DNA from 2 places in the Bacillus sp. NP247 genome. Region 2 is predicted to be linked to the other one. Evidence: riboswitches for the same ligand, from Rfam matches in the RefSeq annotation. Region 2 holds a riboswitch; the other holds the start of a gene.
What was found. A riboswitch is a leader RNA that binds a small molecule or an ion and turns the genes downstream of it on or off. The one in region 2 is predicted to bind FMN.
Positions count from the first base shown of each region.

Region 1: it holds a riboswitch for FMN, as region 2 does, so the genes downstream of both, ribD (bifunctional diaminohydroxyphosphoribosylaminopyrimidine deaminase/5-amino-6-(5-phosphoribosylamino)uracil reductase RibD) here and KPL75_RS21525 (ECF transporter S component) in region 2, are expected to answer to the same signal.

Region 1 covers NZ_CP076653.1:1,372,086-1,375,504, forward strand. The annotation lists gene KPL75_RS07125 (alpha/beta hydrolase) at 1-748, shown strand, start outside; gene KPL75_RS07130 (DUF2552 family protein) at 759-1,004, opposite strand; gene KPL75_RS07135 (CDGSH iron-sulfur domain-containing protein) at 1,144-1,350, shown strand; FMN riboswitch at 1,528-1,671, shown strand; gene ribD (bifunctional diaminohydroxyphosphoribosylaminopyrimidine deaminase/5-amino-6-(5-phosphoribosylamino)uracil reductase RibD) at 1,981-3,093, shown strand; gene ribE (riboflavin synthase) at 3,075-3,419, shown strand, end outside.
Region 2 covers NZ_CP076653.1:4,123,523-4,126,941, reverse strand. The annotation lists gene KPL75_RS21535 (YpbB family protein) at 1-249, opposite strand, end outside; gene KPL75_RS21530 (ferredoxin) at 552-800, shown strand; gene KPL75_RS21525 (ECF transporter S component) at 918-1,496, opposite strand; FMN riboswitch at 1,658-1,797, opposite strand; gene KPL75_RS21520 (hypothetical protein) at 2,044-2,730, shown strand; gene KPL75_RS21515 (peptidoglycan DD-metalloendopeptidase family protein) at 2,894-3,419, opposite strand, start outside.

The sequences.
Region 1 (3,419 bases), 2.5 Mb from region 2:
TCACATCCCTTCTCAATTCGGATACGAACTTCACGGATATTACATGCCAGCTGGTCATTCCAATAAGTTTATGATTTTTTGTCATGGTGTGACTGTAAATAAAATGAATTCCGTTAAATATGCAAACTTATTTTTAAATAGAGGATATAACGTATTTATTTATGATCATCGCCGTCATGGTAAAACCGGTGGTAAAACAACAAGTTATGGCTATTATGAAAAACATGATTTAAAGTCAGTAGTTGACTGGCTAAAAGATCGTTTCGGAACGAATATTACACTCGGAATTCATGGTGAATCTATGGGTGCTGCAACTCTTCTTCAATATGCAGGACTTGTAGAAGATGGTGCTGATTTTTATATTGCTGATTGTCCTTTCTCTGATTTTTATGGACAGTTACAACATCGTTTGAAAGTTGAGTTTCATTTGCCAAAATGGCCTTTATTACCTTTAGCAAATGCCTTTTTAAAAGTTCGTGATGGCTATACAATTCGTGAAGTTTCACCAATCGATTGTATAAAAAATATTAACAATCCTGTTCTCTTTATTCATAGTAAAGATGATGACTATATTTTATCTGATATGACGAAGTCACTTTATGAAGCGAAAGAAAATAATAAACAGCTTTATATTGCAGAACATGGTGCACACGCTTGCTCTTATAATGAAAATAAAGAAGCATACGAAGATGCCATCGATCAATTTTTAAACACATATGTAAAAGAAACAAAAAACAGGCTTGCATAAGCCTGTTTTTTTACTGCGCTAAAACGTCTGTAACTTGTTCCATATTTTCAGAAATCCACTTTACTGCCTCGTCTAGCGTTGAGAATTCCGTCGTTTGAAAAGTCACCTCATCTTGAAGTAACCAAACATCTTTCGGTTCTTGTCCTACACCTGCGATTGACCAATGAAGTAAACTATATGGATGATTATCATTCAAAAATGATGCCCATGTGCGCTCATTTGCAATATTTTGTAGTGTTTGTAATTTTTTATCCATCTTTCGTCACCTTACTCTAGTCAGTTATAAAAACTATTATAACACTCTCTTCTCTCTCAAACAAAGTGCTCTTTTTATATTGTCAAGTACTCTCCCTAATTATATGATGAGAGTAAGCGTTTGGAAAGGAGGGATAACGTTGGCAAAAGTACAAATTAAAGTAAATGATAATGGCTCTTTTCGCGTTACAGGGGACGTGGAATTAGTTGACTCACAAGGGAATGTATTCCCAGCAAAACCGGCATTTTCTTTATGTCGTTGTGGTTTATCAAAAAATATGCCTTATTGCGATGCTTCGCATAAAGGAAAATTCGAGTCTGTTGTTAGAGCACCAGAGGCAGAGTAATTTTGGATGTAACATGCACATTTTTTTGTGCATGTTTTTTTACTATTAACACCGTATCCTTGCAACATTTCTACTGATTTTATCCCCATTCCTATTACATCTATTTTCACACAATTCTTCACATTCGAATATTTTTCACTTTGCTTTTTTCTTTTTTGTGCTATAATGTGAGCAAACAACATCCTTCGGGGTCGGGTGAAATTCCCAACCGGCGGTGATGAAGCGAGAGCTTCTAAGTCCGTGACCCGTTTTCAACTCGAAAACGGTGGATCTAGTGAAACTCTAGGGCCGACAGTATAGTCTGGATGGGAGAAGGATATGTTTTCTAGTAATTTTATATAGCGAATACACTTTTATTTCAGTATGCATATTTTTAAAGTTTCATTTTGAATCTTTATATATGTTTTATTTTGTATACTTATGTTTCTATACTGAAATAAAAAGATACGACTAGCGTTGAAAAAATTTGATATTTTGCTAGGTTTTTTCCTTATGCCAAAATATCAGTCATCGTTAGGTTTCTTTCCTATACTTTCGTATTCGAACTATATTTCTAGAAATCACGTCTCCCAAACCCCAAGGATTTTATATTCTTGGGGTTTTTTGATTTTTTCAGGAGAGGTGAAGAGAATGACAGATCCAGAATATATGAGGATTGCCTTGCAGTTAGCACACGGTACAACTGGGCAAACGAGTCCAAATCCTATGGTTGGTGCTGTTGTTGTAAAAGATGGAAACATCATAGGAATGGGAGCTCACTTGCGTGCTGGTGAAGAACATGCTGAAGTTCATGCTCTTCACATGGCTGGTGAAAGAGCAAAAGACGCTACTGTTTATGTAACACTTGAACCATGTAGCCATTTTGGAAAAACACCACCTTGCTGTGAATTACTCATTGAAAAAGGAGTCCAGCGGGTTGTAATTGCTACCCTTGATTGCAATCCACTCGTTTCTGGCAATGGAAAAAGGAGATTAGAAGAAGCTGGAATCGAGGTAACTACTGGTGTTCTTGAGGCGGAAGCCACTTTATTAAATCGATACTTTTTTCACTATATGAAAACGAAACGTCCCTTTGTAACAATAAAAACAGCAATGAGCTTAGATGGAAAAACAGCAACTGTAACGGGTGAAAGCCAGTGGATTACAGGCGAAGAAACACGCGCTGATGTTCACCAATATCGTCATATGCATGATGCTATCCTAGTCGGTGTGAATACAGTTCTAACTGATAATCCACACTTAACAACACGAATTCCAAACGGAGGTAAACATCCTATACGTGTTATTTTAGATACCCACTTACGAACGCCGCCATCTTCTCATGTCATAACAGATGGCTTAACTCCGACATGGATTATTGTCGGTAAGGATGTAAATAAAGAGAAAATAGCGTCTTATGAATCTAACAATATAGCTGTATTCCAAATGAAAACACAGCAAATTGAAATACAAGATGTCCTATCCCTACTCGGTGAAAAACAAATTCTTTCTCTGTTCGTTGAAGGTGGTCAAACGGTGCATGCGAACTTCTTAAAAACAAATAGTTTTAATGAAATTGTGGCCTATATAAGCCCGAAATTAATTGGTGGAAAAGATGCACCCACTTTATTTGGCGGAGCTGGTTTTTCGAAGTTACAAGACGCACTTTCCTTAACAATTCAAGAGATGAAACAAATTGGTAATGATATAAAAATTGTTGCAACCTTAAAAAGCGAGGTGACGGAATGTTTACAGGAATTGTAGAAGAGTTAGGAACGATATCAAGCATGACTCAAAGCGGGGAAGCAATGAAACTAACTATTAGCACAAATCAAATTTTATCGGATGTTAAGCTGGGTGATAGTATCGCGGTTAACGGCATTTGCTTAACCGTAACTAATTTTACAACTACTTCATTCACTGTCGACGCAATGCCTGAAACAATGAAAGCAACATCACTTCGTATGCTAAAGCCAAGTGCCAAAGTGAATTTAGAACGGGCGATGGCTGCAAACGGACGATTCGGTGGACATTTCGTCACCGGACATATCGACGGCATCGGTACGATTTTAACTAAAAAACAACATTAC
Region 2 (3,419 bases):
CGTTAACACATATGTATTATCATGTATACCTTGAACTAAATCCGTTTGTAACAACTTTGCAACTTCTTTATCATAATCAGCTCTATTTAATGATTTATAAATCCCTAACAAAAAAGAAATTTGAAACATATTCCCATCTTGTAATGTTTGCGACGATCTCTTTCCTTTTAATAAATAATAAATCGAAGAAACGGTTCTTTCACCATTCAATTGTTTTAAACAATATAATAAAGTATATTGTAGCTGCATTACCGCTTCCACCTCTCCGTCTAGCTTCATTCCTTTTTCAATACGATTGCACATTAACTGCTATCCATTTAATTTAACTTATCATATTCACACTACATGCTTGTATATATTCTATTGTATCAAACGAAATAACATTTAAGTATTTTGAAAATCTTATGAAATAATTCAAAAATAAGTTGACACTCTAATTGATAAGCATTATCATTATAATTTTATGTTGAAAAGTTTTAAAAACCGTTTTACAATAAGATTATAATTTTTTGGCGAACTTTTCACATACATATTATCAGGAGGGAAAAAATATGGCAAAATATACAATCGTTGACAAAGATACTTGTATCGCATGCGGTGCTTGTGGTGCTGCTGCACCAGACATTTATGACTATGATGATGAAGGCATTGCATTTGTAACATTAGACGATAACCAAGGGATCGTTGAAATTCCAGATGTATTAATTGAAGATATGATGGATGCATTCGAAGGTTGTCCAACTGACTCAATTAAAGTTGCTGACGAATCATTTGATGGCGACTCTTTAAAATTCGAATAGTCTTTTATTAACTTCAAAAAATCCCCCTCATAAGTATGAGGGGGATTTTTTGCTCTCTTTTTCATTCTCACTGACAAAAAAACCATTAGCAGTTACACTGCCAATGGTTTAATATTTTTAAGCATTTTTCATTTTTGCAAATACCCATACTTTCAAGCGTGAAAATAATGCTACAAATACAATTGTTACAACGATTCCTTTAATTACATTAAACGGTAATATCGCCGTTACAATAGTTTGTCGCATAATATCACTAGACATAGCTGGTGAATTTAAAAACCAAGTGTACGCTGGTAAAATAATAAAGTAGTTTAACACACTCATAATAACTGTCATAGTAATTGTGCCTAGCATTAATCCTGTCGTTAAACTTTTTACTGTGCGATACTTTCGGAATAAGAATGCTGCTGGACCAATAAATAAACATCCGGCTATAAAGTTTGCTACTTCTCCTACCGGTACTCCCGTTAAACTTCCTTGAATTCCGTAATGCAAAATATTTTTTATCGCTTCTACAATTACACCTGCAATTGGACTAAAAATTATCGCTGCAATTAAAGCTGGCACATCACTAAAATCAATTTTTAAAAATGGCGGAAGCCCTGGGAATGGAAAATCCAACATCATTAGTAAATACGCAATACTACTTAGCATCGCTACACTCACCATCTGCACTACACTGTTTTTTTGTTTCATCTTTCTCTCCTTTTCCATCGATCTTCTCATGGAAAGTGGAAAGGTTCTGCTATGCCTATTTTTTCATAGAACGAAAAAACCCTTTGTGATTTACACAAAGGGAGAATTTTAAGGCACATCAAACAGACGTTCAAATACTTATCTTTTTTGAACGCTTGAACCTCCATCTTCTCCCATCCAGACTATACTGTCGGCTTTGGAATCACACCAAATCCTGCCTTAACGGCTCGCGGGCTTAGAACGACATTATTAACTGTTCATCACCGCCGGTCGGGATTTTCACCCTGCCCCGAAGATAGACCGATATTCTATTTTCCACTTCATTATACAACATCATTATCGTATTGTGAACTAAAAAAGTGTAACTTACAAAAAATAAGTTATCTATTTTGAGTAACCAAATCGAAATAAATATATTTTACAATACAACCCATATTTTTTATAATTCGGTATTTCTCTTATGAATCCCCTAGTCATATGTCGTCAAAAGTGATAAGATGTTGAATTGTTAAGATAAGAACATTTTCTGAGTTATGGAGGAAATGTCATGAAGAAAGATAAAAGACACTCTATTCGAGAAGCAATGAAAAAGAACTTAAGAAAAGAATACTTTTATTTGAAAAAGGAATTACTTTTCTACTGTCCAATTGATCTAGGCACATTCTCAAGAGAGACATACTATGCTACTTTTGACCAAGATGGCATAAGTATTTATCAGTATGATAAAAAAACAGAAAGTAAATTAAAATTGTGTGAGCGTCATCCATGGAAGAGTTGGAACAAGGTAAAAGTTGATCACTATTTAACAACTTCTCAATTTATTTTCCAAGGTGAGCGAAACTGGATTTTATCCCTTTTCCAAAAAGGAAAAGAAGCTCAAAAAATAATTGAAGAACATACATCTTTACAAACGGAAGTTGTTTCCCGTCCTTTTTCCAAGAAACTTCCTGGTTTCCGTTCTGATACACCATTGAATAAATACATCGGTAGCATTTGTTACACTGCACTTATTGCATTTTTATTAAAATGGATGATTCCATTTCAAGCACCACAAATCGCCCTGTATTCTCTTTCAATTGGCTTTATGCTTCTTGGTTTACTTTGTCTTACAATTGGTCTAATCGAACCAACTATCGTACTATTTCGGACAAAAGAAAAAACAAGAACAAAAGTCTTTTACTTATATAGCTACTTAGCTATTTCTGGATTTATATGTGTCTTTATTTTTTGGTAAAAGAAGCCGTCCCAAAAGATCTTTTGGGACGGTTTTTCGTTAGGAATAGGTTGCTCTTATTGTCGCATTTTGTTGTTAAGTCGATATAATTTTATTTACTATCGCAATCTTAAATAAGAAGAAAATAAATCTATTCAAAAGTTATGCTTTTGGGACGCTATCCTTACTTGACATATAGTTGTTGGTTCGGATAGATTTGCTCTTGTCGCAATCCATTCCTCACTTTAATTTCCTCAACTGTCATACTAAATTTCCGAGCAATACCAACTAAAGTATCACCTTTTTGTACAACATATAGTGATGATGACACAACTTGATTTTTTTGTTCATTTAAAACAAGCAACGGATTCATCGCATTCCTTTTCTCCATCGTCCATCTCCCTTGATGCATTTCTAAATGTAAATGCGCTCCTCGTGATTCTCCTGTATTCCCTACCTCTCCAATTAGCTCTCCTTTTGAAATGTTATCCCCTTGAACTACATACCTCTTATTTAAATGCGCATAAACAGCCTCATATTCTCCATGTTTAATAAACACAACATTTCCATAACTACTTGAAAAATAAGACTTTGTCACCTTACCATTTTGAATAGCTGCAACAGGCGTTCCAATAGGCGCAGCTATATCAATACCATAGTGTTTCCCATGTCTTGTTCCAAAATAATCACTTATCTGCCCATCAACAGGC